2 regions of the Pantoea sp. X-Soil-TKNS-1279 genome follow, and region 1 is predicted to be linked to the other one. Evidence: predicted binding sites of a transcription regulator. Region 1 holds the regulator's gene; the other holds the start of a gene.
The links. Region 1 encodes LexA, which represses DNA repair genes until DNA is damaged. Its sites were predicted from a motif close to TNCTGTATGTACATACAGNA; they were not measured.
Positions count from the first base shown of each region.

Region 2: a site for LexA is predicted at 5,816-5,835, ahead of sulA (SOS-induced cell division inhibitor SulA). Genes of this name have one in related genera too.

Region 1 covers NZ_AP035948.1:381,755-390,448, reverse strand. Annotated here, with positions in the region: gene AC6I8N_RS01760 (quinone oxidoreductase) at 1-145, shown strand, start outside; gene pspG (envelope stress response protein PspG) at 336-602, opposite strand; gene dusA (tRNA dihydrouridine(20/20a) synthase DusA) at 849-1,844, opposite strand; gene AC6I8N_RS01745 (conjugal transfer protein TraF) at 1,943-3,193, opposite strand; gene zur (zinc uptake transcriptional repressor Zur) at 3,643-4,164, shown strand; gene AC6I8N_RS01735 (CsbD family protein) at 4,234-4,446, opposite strand; gene dinF (MATE family efflux transporter DinF) at 4,610-5,935, opposite strand; gene lexA (transcriptional repressor LexA) at 6,026-6,640, opposite strand; gene AC6I8N_RS01720 (diacylglycerol kinase) at 6,746-7,114, opposite strand; gene plsB (glycerol-3-phosphate 1-O-acyltransferase PlsB) at 7,240-8,694, shown strand, end outside.
Region 2 covers NZ_AP035948.1:1,594,815-1,603,508, forward strand. Annotated here, with positions in the region: gene pqiC (membrane integrity-associated transporter subunit PqiC) at 1-298, shown strand, start outside; gene rmf (ribosome modulation factor) at 576-743, shown strand; gene fabA (bifunctional 3-hydroxydecanoyl-ACP dehydratase/trans-2-decenoyl-ACP isomerase) at 852-1,370, opposite strand; partial or broken gene AC6I8N_RS07395 (AAA family ATPase) at 1,437-3,295, opposite strand; gene matP (macrodomain Ter protein MatP) at 3,349-3,816, shown strand; gene ompA (porin OmpA) at 3,884-4,954, opposite strand; gene sulA (SOS-induced cell division inhibitor SulA) at 5,304-5,795, opposite strand; gene AC6I8N_RS07415 (TfoX/Sxy family DNA transformation protein) at 6,019-6,618, shown strand; gene yccS (YccS family putative transporter) at 6,626-8,694, opposite strand, start outside.

The DNA of each region.
Region 1 (8,694 bases):
TGCTGAGCTGTTTTCACTGATTGCCAGCCATGCGATTAAAATCAATGTGCCGGAACAGCAGAAATTCGCGTTACGCGATGCGGCTCAGGCGCATAAGGTGCTGGAAAGCCGCGCAACGCAAGGTTCAAGCCTGCTGATTCCCTGACACCATAAAGCAAACGGGGCTTCCCGTAGGAAGCCCCTTTTTCTTTTTTATAGTTCGCGCTGGTGTAGGGACAGCGGCGATGAATTTGTTTCGACTCAACGGCAAACATCCTGACAGAAAACATAAGTAAAAAATATGTTTAATTGCAGATTTGGACTAAGCATTGCCAACTCTGTGATCGCCTCCGCATTTAACGCCAGCCGTTTCTCTCTAACTTACTGATTTTTCTTTTCAGTCGATTCAGCTTCACTTCACCCTGCGGCGTGGTAAAAGCGCGATACACCCAGACAGCCACCACCGCCAACACCAGCCACGGCAACAATTTAATAACAAGTGCAAACAACCCGCCGAGGAACATCAGCACCGTTGCAACAATCAGCGCGGCAATCACGCCCAGCAGCGACACACCGGTCAGCAACAGCATGAGAAAAAAGCCGATAACAAATAATATTTCCACGAAGGTTCTCCTGTGTAGGTTACAGGAAGTGCATTACAAGATACGTGCCAACACTGAATTCTTGCTAATTAATTGAAATCAATAGAAATGATAAGCGAGATAGGTTTGGAGAATAGTGAAATTCACCAAATAGTGGTGTGAATAAAACCATTGAACCCTTCCCGTAGCGACGCGATTTATCGCGCAATTTCGTGCGCGTTGCAGGAAAAATCCACGCGATTAATCGCGCCGCTACGGAGAAAAAAATCAGGCTTCCTGGGGAATTTTATCCGCCACCAGCACCAGCGCCGCTTCCAGCACGCGAACATCAGCGCCCGGTTTGTGGGCATTCTCGCTAAGATAACGTCGCCACTGGCGTGCGCCCGGAATGCCCTGGAACAGGCCCAACATATGGCGCGTGACGTGACCAAGGTAAGTCCCTTTCGCCAGTTCCGCCTCGATATACGGATACATGCTACGTACCACGGCCACGGGATCTACGGCTGGCGTATCACGACCAAACAACTCACGGTCAACCTGCGTCAGAATGCCCGGATTCTGATAGGCTTCACGCCCCATCATCACGCCATCCATATGTTGCAGGTGGATTTTCGCCTCTTCCAGCGTTTTGATCCCCCCATTGATCGCCATAGTCAGATGGGGGAAATCACGTTTCAGTTGATAGACGCGCGGATAATCAAGCGGGGGGATCTCGCGGTTCTCTTTTGGGCTAAGACCCGACAACCAGGCTTTACGGGCGTGGATGATAAACGTGTCACAGCCACCCTGCTGTGCGACAGTGCCAACGAAATCGCACAAGAAGGCGTAGCTATCCTGATCGTCAATACCGATACGGGTTTTCACCGTCACCGGAATGCTTACCACGTCACGCATCGCTTTAATGCAATCCGCCACCAGCGCCGCTTCTCCCATCAGACAGGCACCAAAACGGCCATTCTGCACGCGATCGGACGGGCAGCCGACATTAAGGTTGATCTCATCATAACCACGCGCTTCCGCCAGTTGCGCGCACTGCGCCAGGGCTGCTGGATCGCTGCCACCCAGTTGCAGCGCAACCGGATGTTCATCCTCGCTAAAAGCCAGATAATCACCCTTGCCATGAATGATCGCGCCGGTTGTCACCATTTCGGTGTAAAGCAGCGTGTCACCACTCAGCTGACGGTGAAAATAACGACAGTGACGATCGGTCCAGTCGAGCATCGGGGCAATAGAAAAACGTTGCGAAGAGAAGGTATCGGTCATGAAACGCAGTAAATCCGGGGTTAAGTGATGAGATTCTGCGCAATGATATCACAGGATTGACGGGCGACACAGCCGCCCGTCAGGATGAAGCAGAGACATCAGAAATTAAAGCCGAGCTGCAACATCGCACCCCAGGTATTGTCGTCGCCAACCGAACCGGCCAAATCAAGGTGCACGGTATTGTTAAACGGTGACACACCAAAACCGGCGGTGAACACGTTGGCGTCATTTGACTTCATATCCGCACGATAACCAGCCCGCAATTGCAGCCAGTCCAGTACACGATATTCCCCACCGACTCCAACGTATTGACTGCTGTCTTCCGATTTAAAACGCTTGGTTTGTGTCAAATCGACATCGCCAGTCAGTGTGAAGGCACCATAGTTCCAGGCCAGACCGGTGGTGACCAGTGGACGGATTTGGTACGTATCACGGTAGCCATTCACTTCTTTGGTATCGATATCGCGTGAAATCAGGTTCTGGCCGGTCAGGCCGAACGTCCAGTTATCGGCAAAGTCCGTTGCGATACCTGCATCAACGTTAAAACCGGTATCTGAGCTGCGGTAGCGGCTGTTGTTGATATCACTTTTGTCGTAGTTGTACACGCTGGCGGTGTAGTTATACAGCCAGGTTTTTTGCAGTTTCGGCGTAATCCCTACAGAGACAGGATGTCCGGCAACGCTGAACTGATGCGCCATAGCAATACCGTAATCTGTCACTAATGCCGCCAGACCGTTGGCGCTGGAGGTCAACTTATCCTCATCACCCGGCACTGGAATGACAGTGCCATCCGCAACCCCTTGCAGATAATCAATATCGCTTTGTGACACGTTCGCACGGATGTGTGCAGTACCGTAGGCTTTGGTGACAAACGCGAAGGGCAGCGTTTCATTGGGCACCGTAACAGCCAGCGCAACGCCTGCTGAGCCGTCTGCTTTGTTGCCACGCAGATCGCGCAACTGGTTTGCCATATCACCCGCCGCGGCTTTAAGTTCTGGATAGCCGTTGAGGTAGTCCTGGAAGGTTAAGTTATCAATCACATTCTGATAACGGTCGACGGTGTCCGTGATGTCATCAACACGATTAATCAGTTTGTCTTTATCAGTAACCTGTATCCCGGCTGACGGGAAAATAATACTCACGTCATCATCAGGTTTTGCTTTGGTCATCAAAGCCGGGTTTGCCAGTACCGCAGAACTCCAGGTGGAAGAAGCGACCCCTGTCCCCCCCATTGCATCGTTACGAGCGTCGTACCAGGTACCTGCGGCCAGGGCCGAAGAGGAAAGAAATACTGCATTCAAAACAACAATATAACCAACACTTTTGCGTCTGAATAATGTCTTCACCATTTGCCTGCCATCACCTTTAAAAGTCGTGACCACGTCATCGACGAAACAATTTACCAGCCCCTTATTGTGAACCTGGGCTAACGATTTATTGCTGTGAAATGAAAGGAAATAGCACTGCTATTCGCAGAATTGACTGCTGAAGCGTCAATCTGTCGTGTATTTATGCAAAAAAATAAACGGCATTTAAATTAAGACCAGATATTACTTAAGACCTTTTGAACCTTAGTCGCTAAGTCGGTGAGTTGCAAAGCAAAAAATGATAAGCCTCTGTAATGAGGTCAGAGCAAGCAGAATCAATGGTGACAGGGTGAGAAGAGTCTGCGAAAAATTGCGCGGCTAACCTGATGAAAAAATGAAATTTTATTGAGAGAGTTAAGAAGAAAAAGCAATCACAGCAGCGTAAAAATTTGTGTGATAAAATAACATCACTCGCAACCAGGAGAACGCTTATGTCAAATCTGTCGCCCGACCAACTGCTTACTCAGGCAGAGACACTCTGTCTGCAACGCGGTGTACGTCTGACCTCACAACGCGCCGAGGTGCTGCGCCTGATGGCAGAACAGAATGGATCGATCAGCGCCTATGATTTGCTGGATCAGTTGCGTGTCAGTGAGCCCCAGGCAAAACCCCCCACTATTTACCGTGCACTGGACTTCCTGCTGGAGCAGGGTTTTATCCATCGTGTGGAGTCCAATAACAGCTACGTGGTTTGCCATCATTTCGATGAACCGGCACATACCTCAGTCATGCTGGTGTGCGATCGTTGTGCCGCAGTCAGTGAAAAGCACGCGCATGGCGTGGAAAAGATCATTGCAGGCCTGGCCGAACAGGCCGGTTTTTCCTTGCGACACAGCGTCATAGAAGCACACGGTCTGTGTGAAAATTGTGTTGAAGTAGAAGCCTGTACGCATCACGAAAGCTGTGAGCACGATCATCAGGTGGAAAGTAAGAAGCGGGGTAAAAAAGGATAGATGGCACATCCCTGTGCCAGCCCGATCATCACGATCGGAGGGCAGGAGCATCGTCCTTAAACGGGTCCGTTACCAGCGATAATCCTTGTTGTGACTTTCCCAGTCTTTAACTTCTCGCTCGGCCTGATCTTTTGCATAGCCGTAGCGTTCCTGAATTTTCCCGACAAGCTGATCGCGTTTCCCTTCAATGACCGTCATATCGTCATCCGTCAGCTTGCCCCATTTTTCTTTCACTTTCCCTTTGAATTGTTTCCAGTTTCCGCTCACTTCGTCTTTGTTCATAACCTTTCTCCATGTTATGTCGAGTGATAGTGGTGGAATACCCAACGCCAGCGGGTAAAACCAACATAAAGCGCCACTCATTCGCGCCGACAAGGATAATTATAGTAGACATTGCGGAATGGTTAGCACACTTACGGATTATTCTGTATTCAAAGCATCATAGTTAACTGTTTGCGAACCAGCTGTCATGACGCCAGTGACGACGCCAGACGAACCAGAGCGTTATTCCACGCACGGCCAGAAACACCGTCACCGCCAGCCACAATCCATGATTACCTAACCAGGGAAGCGTCAGTAATGACAGGCCATAACCGAGCGCCGCCAGCGCCATGCTGTTACGCATTTCCCGGCCGCGCGTTGCCCCGATAAACATGCCATCCAACAGGTAGCACCACACGCCCACTAACGGCATCACTACCTGCCATAGCAGATAGCGATCGGCCGCATCGCGTAATGCTTCCAGTGAAGTCAGCAGGGCCACGATATGGGTGCCAAATAACGCATAAATCGCCGCAAACAGCAGCGCGACCAACCCCGCCTGACGGCAGGCAGCATGCCAGATCAGCAATAGCCGGCTGCGATCTTTGGCACCGACGGCTTCACCAGAACACGCTTCAACCGCATAAGCAAAGCCATCCTGTGCATACGCGGTGAAAGTCAGAAACATCAACAGCACCGCATTGACCGCTACCACATCCGGGCCAATACGTGCACCGAGTATCGTCAGGGAAGCAAAGCAGATTTGTAGCAGGAAGGAGCGCAACATAATGTCGCGATTGAGGCGAAACAGACGAGCAGCATCACCGCGCCAACTCTCCCGCAGCATCGCCAAATCAATTCCGCGCAGCTTCAATACACGCGCCACCATCCATAATCCGACGGCAAGGGTCGTATATTCAGCCAGTGCCGTTGCTGCTGCGGCACCTGCTACGCCCCAATGCAGCCCCAACACAAACGCCAGATCCAACAGGATATTGACCAAATTCCCCACCACCAGTAGCACCACTGGCGCACGCGCATATTGCACCCCCAACAACCAACCGAGGATGACCAGGTTTGCCAGCGTGGCGGGAGCGCTCAGCCAGCGAATCTGAATGAACAATTGCGCCTGCTGTTGGACCTCCTGGCTGCCACCCATCAGCACCGCTGCCAGATTACTGACTGGCGTGCGCAGCAAAATAAACAGCACACCGGCCACCAGGGCAATGAGTAAAGGCTGGGTAAGCGCCCGAGCCAGTGCCTTTTTGTTGCCAGCACCAAATGCCTGAGCAGTCAGCCCGGTGGTGCTCATACGTAAAAACAGCAGCAACATAAAGATGAAACTGGTCGCCGTGGTGCCAACCGCCACACCGCCGAGATAAATGGGACTATCGAGATGACCAATGACGGCGGTATCAACCACGCCAAGTAGCGGAACAGTGATATTGGAGAGAATCATAGGCAGCGCCAGCCGCCAGAGTGCTTTGTCAGAGGAGGAAAACAGCTGCATCAGCCCGTCCCGGTTTGCTGCACTACCGTCTTGTCAGAGAATAAAACCACGGCAGCACAGAAGGCTGCCGTAGCAGGGGGAATCAAGGTATCAGAGCCACTCGCCGTTACGCACAATGCCTACCGCCAGCCCTTCGACCGTCAGGGATTGTTCGCGGGTATCAACAACAATCGGCTGGAAGTCGCTGTTTTCCGGCAGCAGTTGCACAATTGCGCCCTGCTTTTTCCAGCGCTTCACCGTGACTTCATCATCGATACGTGCGACGACAACCTGGCCGTTACGCACTTCCTGTGTTTTGTGTACCGCCAGCAGATCACCATCCATAATGCCGATATCTTTCATCGACATGCCGCTGACACGTAGCAGGAAATCAGCGCTGGGTTTGAACAGGTTAGCATCGACCTGGTAGTGCGCTTCAATGTGCTCCTGCGCCAGCAAAGGTTCACCCGCAGCGACACGGCCAACCAATGGCAGCCCCTCACTGGCTTCTTCTTCCATCAATAAACGAATGCCGCGCGAAGCGCCGGAAACGATCTCAATAACGCCTTTACGCGCTAATGCTTTCAGGTGTTCTTCTGCCGCATTAGGTGAGCGGAAGCCCAGCTGCGAAGCAATTTCCGCACGCGTTGGCGGCATGCCCGTCTGGTTAATATGGTCGCGAATCAGATCATAGACCTGTTGCTGCCTGCTGGTTAACGCTTTCATCCCGCCCCCTGGTTGTTTATACAGTCGCTGTGAGTATATACAGGTATTGGTGAAATGGAAACCAAAACTGAGGGAAAAATCAGCGAGTTGATGAATCCGGAATCCTTATCGCAAATGTGACCAAAGCAGCGCGATCCAGACAAACAGCGCCAGTAAAATAGCCAGCAACACGGCGGCCGATCCCATGTCTTTCGCGCGTCCAGCCAGCGGATGGCGTTCCTGACCAATGCGGTCGACAACGGCTTCAATGGCGCTATTCAGGATCTCAACAATGACCACCAGCACTACGGAACCAATCATGAGTACGCGGGAAATAGCATCAACATCCAGCCAGCACGCCACTATAATTGCCACTAATGCGGCAATAGCTTCCTGGCGAAACGCTGCTTCATGTGTCCAGGCAGCGCGCAATCCCTGCCAGGAATAACCGGCTGCTTTCACTATCCTGAGAAAACCGGTGACGTTATTTGCCATGTCGTTGAACCCTTTACTCGTTTTGACGTCAATGTCTGGGCAGCCGGAGTGGTGCAGCCACAGATTTTCGCGGCGCATTCTGGTATGCTTGCCGCGCTTTGCTAACAAGAGGCTTGAAGTTGTCTATGTCAGGTTGGCGTAAACTTTATTATAAATTATTGAATTTACCACTCTCCATTTTGGTAAAGAGTAAGGCCATTCCCGCCGATCCCGTGTCCGAGCATGGACTGGATCCGACGCGGCCTATCCTGTATGTACTGCCTTATGATTCCAAGGCCGATCTCCTCACACTGCGTTCGCAGTGTCTGAAACACGATCTGCCGGATCCGCTCGCACCGCTGGAAATTGACGGCTCATTGCTGCCGCGACATGTGTTTATCCACGATGGACCGCGTGTTTTCCCGTATTTCGTGCCGAATCTGGAGTCCGTAAAGCTGTTCCATGACTACCTTGATCTGCACCGCAGCAACCCGGAGCTGGATGTACAGATGCTGCCAGTATCGGTGATGTTTGGACGTGCACCAGGACGTGAAGTTCAGGGAGAATCCACCCCTCACCTGCGTATTCTGAACGGTGTGCAGAAATTCTTCGCCATTCTCTGGCATGGTCGCGATAGCTTTGTGCGCTTTTCGCCGACCGTTTCACTGCGCCAGATGGCGACCGAACACGGTACGGATAAGTCGATAGCCCAGAAGCTGGCACGCGTGGCGCGGATCCACTTCGCCCGCCAGCGTCTGGCTGCGATTGGCCCGCGCTTGCCCGCCCGCCAGGATCTGTTTAATAAGCTGCTGCAATCGAAAGCGATTGAAAAAGCGGTGGAAGACGAGGCGCGCAGCAAAAAGATTTCCCACGAGAAAGCACAGCAAAACGCCGTCGAATTGATGGAAGAGATTGCTGCCGACTTCTCGTATGAAGCTATCCGCGTCACCGATCGCGTGATGGGCTGGATGTGGAGTCGTCTCTATCAGGGGATCAACGTGAATGGTGGCGAGCGAGTGCGCCAGTTGGCACAGGATGGACATGAGATTGTTTATGTCCCCTGCCATCGTAGCCACATGGATTACTTGCTGCTTTCCTACGTTCTCTACCATCAGGGACTGGTGCCGCCGCACATCGCCGCAGGTATCAATCTGAATTTCTGGCCCGCCGGGCCGATTTTCCGTCGCCTTGGCGCGTTCTTTATTCGCCGCACCTTCAAGGGCAACAAGCTTTACTCTACGGTCTTCCGTGAATATCTGGGCGAGTTGTTTAATCGCGGTTATTCGGTTGAGTACTTTGTGGAAGGCGGGCGCTCACGTACTGGCCGCTTGCTGGAACCAAAAACCGGCACGCTGTCGATGACATTGCAGGCATTGCTACGCGGCGGTAGCCGTCCCATCACCTTCGTGCCGATTTATATTGGCTACGAACATGTGATGGAAGTCGGCACCTATGCCAAAGAACTGCGTGGTGCAGCGAAAGAAAAAGAAGGCTTTATGCAGATGGTGCGCGGCCTGCGTAAGCTGCGCAATCTTGGCCAGGGTTATGTGAACTTCGGTGAACCCCTGCCGTTGGTGAACTATCTGAACAAACATGTGCCG
Region 2 (8,694 bases), 1.2 Mb from region 1:
AACGCTGGTGAATAATCTGAGCCGTGCGTTGCCGGGCCGCCTGGTATCAGGCTCGCCGTTGGCTGAGACGCACGATACCCTGACCGTCAATGTGACCGGTTTTCAGGGGCGCTTTGACGGTAAAGCCATTGTGAGTGGGGAGTGGGTGCTGCAACATGAAGGGCGTCTTATCAAACATGGCTTTAATCTGACGCTGCCACAGACTGAAGACGGTTACGATGCCCTGGTGCGTACCCTGGCGCTTGGTTGGCAACAAGTTGCTCAGCAGATAGCGAATAATGCGATCGCGTTAAATTAAGAATTGTTCGAAGCTTATCTAAGTCCTTGATTTGTCATTAACGAGTGGCAAAAATATCAGGGACTTTTTTATTGTCTAATCAGCCAGATAAGAGATTTTTCCGAAAATTTACCTCATTCTGTGATGTCGGTTTCAGGTCATATTTATGACATTGGCGTGAAATTTGCGCATTGATCTTTTCGGCGCATGGCGTTAGAACGTTAGAGTGGTTGAACATTTTTCCGCCACTCTATCTTTCCACCAGATTCCACCAGACCTGAAATGAGGGAAACGAGGTATGAAGAGACAGAAACGAGACCGCCTGGAACGAGCACATTCACGAGGCTATCAGGCCGGTATTACGGGACGCTCAAAAGAGATTTGCCCGTATCAAATGATCGACGCACGGTCTCACTGGTTGGGAGGTTGGCGACAAGCCATGGAGGACAGGTCGGCGGTGGCTTAGCACTGCCGGATGTCTATCAATAAGGAACAAACCTCCGCGTAATGCGGAGGTTGTCATTTATACCCGTCATAACCTGAGATACCTCGAGTCATTTCGGGTATAGGGAGATTAGAAAGCGGTGGTGTCTTTGAACAGACCCACTTTCAGGTCAGTTGCCGAGTAAATCAGATTACCGTCGACAAATACCTCGCCATCAGCAACGCCCATCACCAGTTTGCGGTTGATGACACGTTTGAAGTGAATTTTATACGTCACTTTCTTCGCTGTTGGCAGCACCTGACCGGTGAATTTCACTTCGCCCACGCCCAACGCGCGGCCTTTGCCTTCGGCACCCAACCAACCCAGATAGAAGCCAACCAGCTGCCACATGGCATCCAGGCCCAGACAACCCGGCATAACGGGGTCGCCGATGAAGTGGCAATCAAAGAACCACAGGTCAGGACGGATATCCAGCTCGGCTTCGACAAAGCCTTTGTCGTATTTGCCGCCGTCTTCAGTCATTTTGACCACGCGGTCCATCATCAACATATTGCCTGATGGAAGCGGCGGTCCGTTTTCGCCAAACAGTTCTCCGCGACCTGAGGCAACCAGGTCTTCTTTGCTATAGGATTCGCGTTTATCTACCATGTTCTCAATAAGCCTTATTTAGTGAAGCCCGAATATTAGCGAACAGTTGTACGCCGGGCAATGCTATCAGCTGTGGTTGAACCAGTTAAGCCAACGTAAGGGCCACGGACGCTGACGCGTCTCCTGCTGATTCAGCTGCGCGATACGTTCCTGGATAGTGCTCAGCAGGGAGTCCCCGCTTTCACTTTGCCACACCACACCGGTTAGCAGTGGTAATGCCTCATCGACGCTCTCAATCGCCCAGATATGGAACTGGCCCTGCTGGACCGCTTCAATCACCGCAGCGTTGAGACTCAGATGGCGGACATTACTGGCGGGCAAAATGACGCCCTGCTGGCCGGTAAGACCACGTTCGTGACAAATACTGAAGAAGCCCTCAATTTTTTCATTGAGGCCACCCACTGGCTGTACATTGCCAAACTGATCAACCGAACCGGTGACGGCGATTTGCTGATTGAGCGGTTGATTAGCCAGTGCACTGATTAGCGCGCAAAGCTCGGCCAGTGATGCGCTGTCACCATCGACTTCAGAATAGGATTGTTCAAACACCAGTGAAGCAGAGAAGGGGAGTTGCTGCTCCAGCTCCAGCTCGGCAATCAGGTAAGCCTGCATAATCATCATGCCTTTCGCATGGATATTGCCGCCCAGTTCCGCTTTGCGTTCGACGTCAGTGAACTCGCCATCACCCGGATGCACTACGCAAGTAATACGCGACGGTTCGCCCCAGGGACGTGGATGGCCTGGAAACTCAATAACAGACAGGCCATTGATCTGACCAACCACTTCTCCTTCCGTTTCGATCATGATCTGGTTTAGCAGAATTTCATCACGCATGCGATCGGCAAGGAAACTTTCGCGCCACTGCCGCGCCTCCAGTGCATCCTTTAGGGCTTCGGCATTAAGGACGTCGCCGTGCAGCGCGGCTTCCTGCATCTGGCGGCGCAACCAGCGTGGGCACAGCGGTAAGGTGTCCTGATCGCCAGTGTTCCGTACCGCCTCATTGATTAGCACAGGCCAGAAATCTGTTTCAGGATTCGGTAAACCGGCCAGACCGGCCTGGGTGAGTGTCCACTGACACCAGGCGGTCATATCGTCTTCATCGACCAACTGCAAGCTTTCTTCAAACTCGCTGTAAAGCGCCATTTCGTGCGCTTCGGCGTCCAAAGCCTGAAAATCAGCCAATGCATCACGTTCGCCGCACAGGATCAGGCGCAGCTGAAACGGTAACGCTGGAATCGTGACCGGTAATGGCTGACGTTCATCTGATGAATACCATTCAAAACGGCCCTGCTCGATACATTTTTTCAGTCGTAACCACATCAGCGGCTGAGCCAGCAATGTATTGACGCTGAGGATCAGGGTGCCGCCATTGGCGCGATGAATTAAGCCTGGCTCGAGCTGGACCCGATCTTTATATTGACGGACGCAGCCAAACAGTTGTTCAAATTCGATCCAGTCTGCATAGTGCACGCCACCCTGGCTGGTGAAAGGGCGGTTTTCTGTCGCTGGCAACAGGCTGACATTGTCACCCATCACCAGATAATCACCACCAAACAGGGCGGTTTCATCAGGCTGAAAGCGCTGTGCAGCCGAGGCAATCCAGGCGAGGTAGTCGTTATTTTCCTGACTGCGTAACAGCAGCAGTGGAAAACCCTGTTGTTGATGATGTAAATGCGCCAGGGCATTCAGCAGACGCGGCTGGACCGCGGCTAGACTATCGCTATCTTCCAGTGAAACATTGGAGAAAATGGATTGGTAGCGGGTGCTATCCGGCTGCAGGGCTTGCCACGTAAGTTGAGAGCTGGTCAAAATATTCCATTCGTCGAATTCGGGAAAAGCGCGATTATACAGGAATCAACCAGGTTAAGCACTGCGGAGTTCCGGCCCGAATTGTGATGACCGCAACATGTTTTTCCTTGCTGCATCCAGGAAAAAAGCTGTTATTCTTAGTTTGTTACGTGATCACGATGAGATTCCGATGAAATACCAGCAGCTCGAAAATCTTGAAAGTGGATGGAAGTGGAAATACCTGGTGAAAAAGCATCGGGAAGGTGAGCTGATCACCCGTCATCTGGAGCTGAGTGCTGCTCAGGCCGCGGTAGACCTGCTGTTGACGATGGAGAATAGCCCTGTCGAAGTCAACGCATGGATTGACCAGCATATTCATCCGGATTTGGAAAACCGTCTTAAGCAGACGATCCGTGCTCGTCGTAAGCGCCACTTTAATGCGGAGCACCAGCATACCAGGAAGAAATCAATCGATTTGGAATATCTGGTGTGGCAACGGCTGGCAGGACTGGCGCAGCGTCGCAGCAGCACGCTTTCTGAAACGATTGTGCAGTTGATTGAAGATGCGGAACGCAAAGAGAAGTATGCCAGCCAGATGTCGACACTGAAGCAGGACTTACAGGCTATTCTGGGTAAAGGTGATGCAGGTAGCGAGTAATCTATTGGTTGCCGTCTGCCAGGTATAAAAAAACCCCGCCGAAGCGGGGTTTTTATTACGCGAAAACTTAAGCCTGCGGCTGAGTTACCACGTCTTTGATACCTTTCACGTCGATTTCAACGCGACGGTCCGGCGCCAGGCAGTCGATCAGGGCGTTGCGGCCTTTCACGCTGTCACAGGTGTTGCCAGTAACCGGGTTAGATTTGCCCATGCCACGTGCAGAGATTTTGTTGGACGGGATACCTTTAGATACCAGGTAGTCGACAACAGACTGAGCACGTTTCTCAGACAGTTTCTGGTTGTACTGCTCTGAACCGATACGGTCGGTGAAGCCCAGAACCACGACTGAACCGTCTTTCGGGTCCAGTGAGCTCAGCTGGCTGTACAGCTGATCCAGAGCCTGCTGACCTTCCGGCTTCAGGGTTGCTTTGTTGAAGTTGAACAGAACGTCAGACTTCAGGGTGAAACGCTTGGTTTCAACAACCGGAGCTGGGGCCGGAGTCGGAGCAACAACCGGTGCAGCAGCTTCGTCCTGACCGAAACGGTAAGAAACACCGACGCTCAGCATGCTGTTGTCAGGGCGTGCGCCAACGGTGCCTGCGTCGCCGATGTTGTTAACCCACTGGTAGTCCAGACGAGTAGCCCAGTTTTTGGTCAGTGCGTATTCAACACCAACAGCAGCCAGCGGAGAAACGCCGGTGTCGTGGTCGCTGATGCGGCCAGTAGTCGGGTTGGTCTGAGTTGAGTCAGCACGCCATACCATGCCGCCCAGACGGGTGTACACGTCCAGGTCGTCAGTGATCGGGTAGCTCAGTTTAGCAGCCAGCTGAACGCCTTGTGCTTTGAACGCGCCGTTAGTCACGCTGCCTTTGTTCGGCATACGGCCCAGCCAGTCGTAGCCCAGCTCGAAGCCCAGGTACGGGTTAGCCTGGTAGCCCAGGAATGCACCTGCGCCCAGTTGACTTTCGTGAGTCGGACCGTTGTTGTTCTCATAACCGTTACCGTAGTAACCAGTATCGTGATACTGAGACCAGCCCAGTTTAGCACCGGTATACCAGGTGTCATCTTTAGGAGCGGCCTGCGCTACGGTAGCGAAGCCAGCCAGTGCCACTGCAATTGCGATAGCTGTCTTTTTCATTTTGCGCCTCGTTATCATCCAAATAGGCAATGAGCAAAAATAGTTTGCTCTTGGTTTAATCCTTCGCCGGGTCAAAACGCTCGCTTATGACTCTACCGAAAAAACGGAGGTTATTGAGCACCCTGGCGAGGTAAAGTCTACAACGAGATTGGAAAGTTACAAGTATGATGTGACGCCAGGCGATAAAAAAACAGGGATTTATACACACATTTTAACAATTGACACGGCATAATCTTCGTGATCAGAAATGAAAAAATCGGCTAAGCCATTGTCTAAGCTGGCGGGACAAGAATCAGTGGCTTAGCGTCAACTTCCGCAAAAAACAGCGTGAGAAAAATCCTAATTTTACTTAATGAAACAAATCTGAGGGAATTTTTGACGCAGATGGTTGTCTGCACAAAACCCCATCGTGTCCCTGAGGACGCATCACCAAACCCAAAGCTTCCCCTTCAGCAGCAGCCTGTTTGAGTTCACGACGTTCATCATCATTCAGCTCATAAGGGATCCACGCCAGCACGACGCTATAGTTACCGGTGCGCAGAGCTTTAACCATGCTTTCAACCGTACTGTAGCGTTCAGATTCAGTGATGTGCATGCTCTTTTCCAGCGGCAAACCAGATTGTTGCATCCAATGGCGATTCAGCTTATGTGCAGGCGTTAACCACAGCTGCCAGCGTGATTGTAAGCTCAATTGTTTTAGCACCGGCAGCAGCAGTAATTGCATCATGCCAGGTTGCTCGCTGTAGCGAAGTTCTGTAATGCCACCCAAAGAAGGTTGCGCTACGTCTGAAGTCGCAAAACGGTGAGAACGATCAGCGGTGCCAGAGAATTGAGTACGCATAATTTAATCACTCAGTAATGAACTGTATGAATATACAGTAATGAGTTCCTGGATAAAGATCAACCTCAATTTCTGAAAACGTCTCGCAAAATCGGACAAATTTTCACCTCGAATGCATTTATTCATTGAACAGCTGGAACGTTTTCAATATCTTCTAACCTGATGAATACATGAAGTATTTATTAGGACAGTTCTGGTAAAAGGAATTCAGGAAGGTATCAGGATGAAAAAATCTCACCCAATCGTCGAACAATCGAAAGCACAATTAGCCGCGCTAGGCGAAATTGAATCCCGCACGCAGTTTGGTGGTTATACGCTCTCAGTGGAAAAGGTTGTCTTTGCGTTTATCAATGAAGATGCGCTTTATCTACGTGCCTGTGAAGCGGTGACGACCTATGCGACGCAATGCCCGATGGAGCCGCTGATATACAGTAAACGCGGTATACCGGTGACACTGAGTTATTACAAAGTCGACAAGCGTCTTTGGCAGGAACCGGAACAGTTAATGCGGCTATCCTCTGGGGCGCTACACGCTGCGCGTGAGGAGTTGCAAACCCGTTATGTCTCACTGCGGCTGAAGGATTTGCCCAATCTCAGCCTGCGTATGGAAATGATGCTACATAAGGTCGGCATCTGCTCGGTCAAACATCTGTGTGAAACAGGTGCCAAGAAAAGTTGGCTGAAACTTCGCACCATCAATAAGCATATCGGCCTGAAGACGCTGCTGGCTCTCGAGGGAGCGATTTCGGGCCATCACGAGGCGGCATTGCCTCGTGAGGTCCGGGAGGAGTTATGCGCGTGGTATCAAAAAACGCTCCGCTAACAGCGGTTCAATCTGCTGCGAGGGTGCGGCGTAGGCGCGCAATTTCAGGTAACAGCGCGATTAATAATCCCAACTGCTGCAAAACTAACGGAGCTTGCGTCTCCGGGCTGGATTTCATTTCCGCCAGTCGATGCAGCAGGGTCTGCTGCATCTGCGTTGCCTCAGCATCGCTGACGCGTTCAATTTGCAAAACATCATCAACAAAGCACACCGCATCATCCAGCAACGTTAATAGTCGGGTGTCATTTAACCTGACCCGATGAGCGCCCAGCGCGGATATATAGCTGAGAAAGGAGTGATTCAGACAAAGTAACCGAAAGGCGTTTTCACGTAATGATTGCTGATGACGGGCTTCATTGCTCATATTTGACACCACCGAGGCCAGTTCGGCATCGGCATTGTGCGCATCTCGCCGCGCAACACGATAAGCCAGACGATTATCCTTGCCCTGATGATATTGCTCCATAATGGCATCAAGGTATCGGCAGTTAGCATTGAGCGTACGCTCGGCTACCGCAGGCAACTGGCGGAAGCGCCAGTCTGGCCAGACGAAAGCGACAGCAAGCCAGGCTAAGCCGCACCCCAGCAACGTATCCACCACACGCGGCAGGGCGACTTCAAAGCCCTCTCCCAACAGATTGAAGCAGAGGAGCACCAGCAGGGTAATGAAGAGCGTTGCCTGAGCATATTGTATCTGGCGAAACGCGAAGAACAGCACACCACTGAGCACAATCAATACCAGCTGTCCTTCGATGGAAGGCACCAGCCAGAGCACCGGTAAACCGATGGCAATCCCTGCCAGCGTCCCGCCAATACGCAACGCCAGTCGCCGTCGGGTGGCATTATAATTCGGCTGACAGACAAACAGGCTGGTAAGCAAAATCCAATAGCCGCGATGTACACCGGTGATCTGGATAAATCCGTAGCCGATACACAACACCAACGACATTCTTACGGCATGGCGGAACAGGGCGGAGGTTGGCGTGAGATGCCGGCTAATGCGCAGCCGAATATCCGCCCAACCGCCTGGCCCATCATTGGAAAGATTATCGTCGCTGGATGGGGCAGGTTGTGCCAGTTTTTGTTCCGATTCGATCGATGTCAGTTGGGCATCTATGGCGCGCAAATTACGCAGCAGCCAGAATAACGCACGAATATGGGCGTCGTCCGGGGCATTTTGTTGCAAGCGTTCCAGTGCGGTTTCCAGCCGCTCAAAGGCGCGTTCGACATGGGTGTCATGATGCCAGGGCTGACGCAAAAAAATGGCCTCCGCTAACTGTCGGCATGCCTGTGCCTGCATATTCAGCAGTCGCTGGAAGCGAAAAAGCACCTCGTTATAGCGCCAGTCATCGCGCAGTTGATGATATTGCAGGTGGGAGGAACTGGCCCGCTCATGAATATCCTGCGCCACAAAATAGTAATGCAGGCTGCGGCGAGTGCTGCGTGAACCCCGGTCGCCGCGTAACCGGCTTTGGATAGTGCTTTTCGTCAGATTAAGTTGGGCGACTAACTGGCTATTAACCATTGCGGTGGCAATCAGGTTGGCATCATCCTGCTCACCGCCATCGGGATCGAACAAGTTGGCTTTGGCATCCAGATAACGCGCTAACTGAGAAAAGCTGGCCGCCAACTGCTCCTGAACCGGACGCACCGGAAACATCACATGCCCCACCAGGGTCAGCAGGTTGTACCACAAGGCCCCCACCAGTAGCAGCGTTGGTTGCATCCACCACTGTGGAAACAAACCTACGCCGAGCATGGTATACACCGCGATAAGCAATGCACCAAAGGCGATAGTGGCATAACGCTGCCCCAGGGCACCCAACAGAATAAATCCCCAGGTTGAGAGCGCCAGGCCGAGGACGAATGCCCAGGGGTGGGGAAACAGTAATTCGACGGATACCGATGCGATACAAAAGCAGATCAGCGTAATCAATAGATTGCGCAGGCGGCCTGCCAGGCGATCGTCAAGATCGGCCAATGCAGCGGCAACCACGCCGAGGGTGAGGGGGATCGTCCACTCAATTTGCTGTAACCACCACGGAACGGCGGCACAACCGGCAAGGGCGAAAAAAA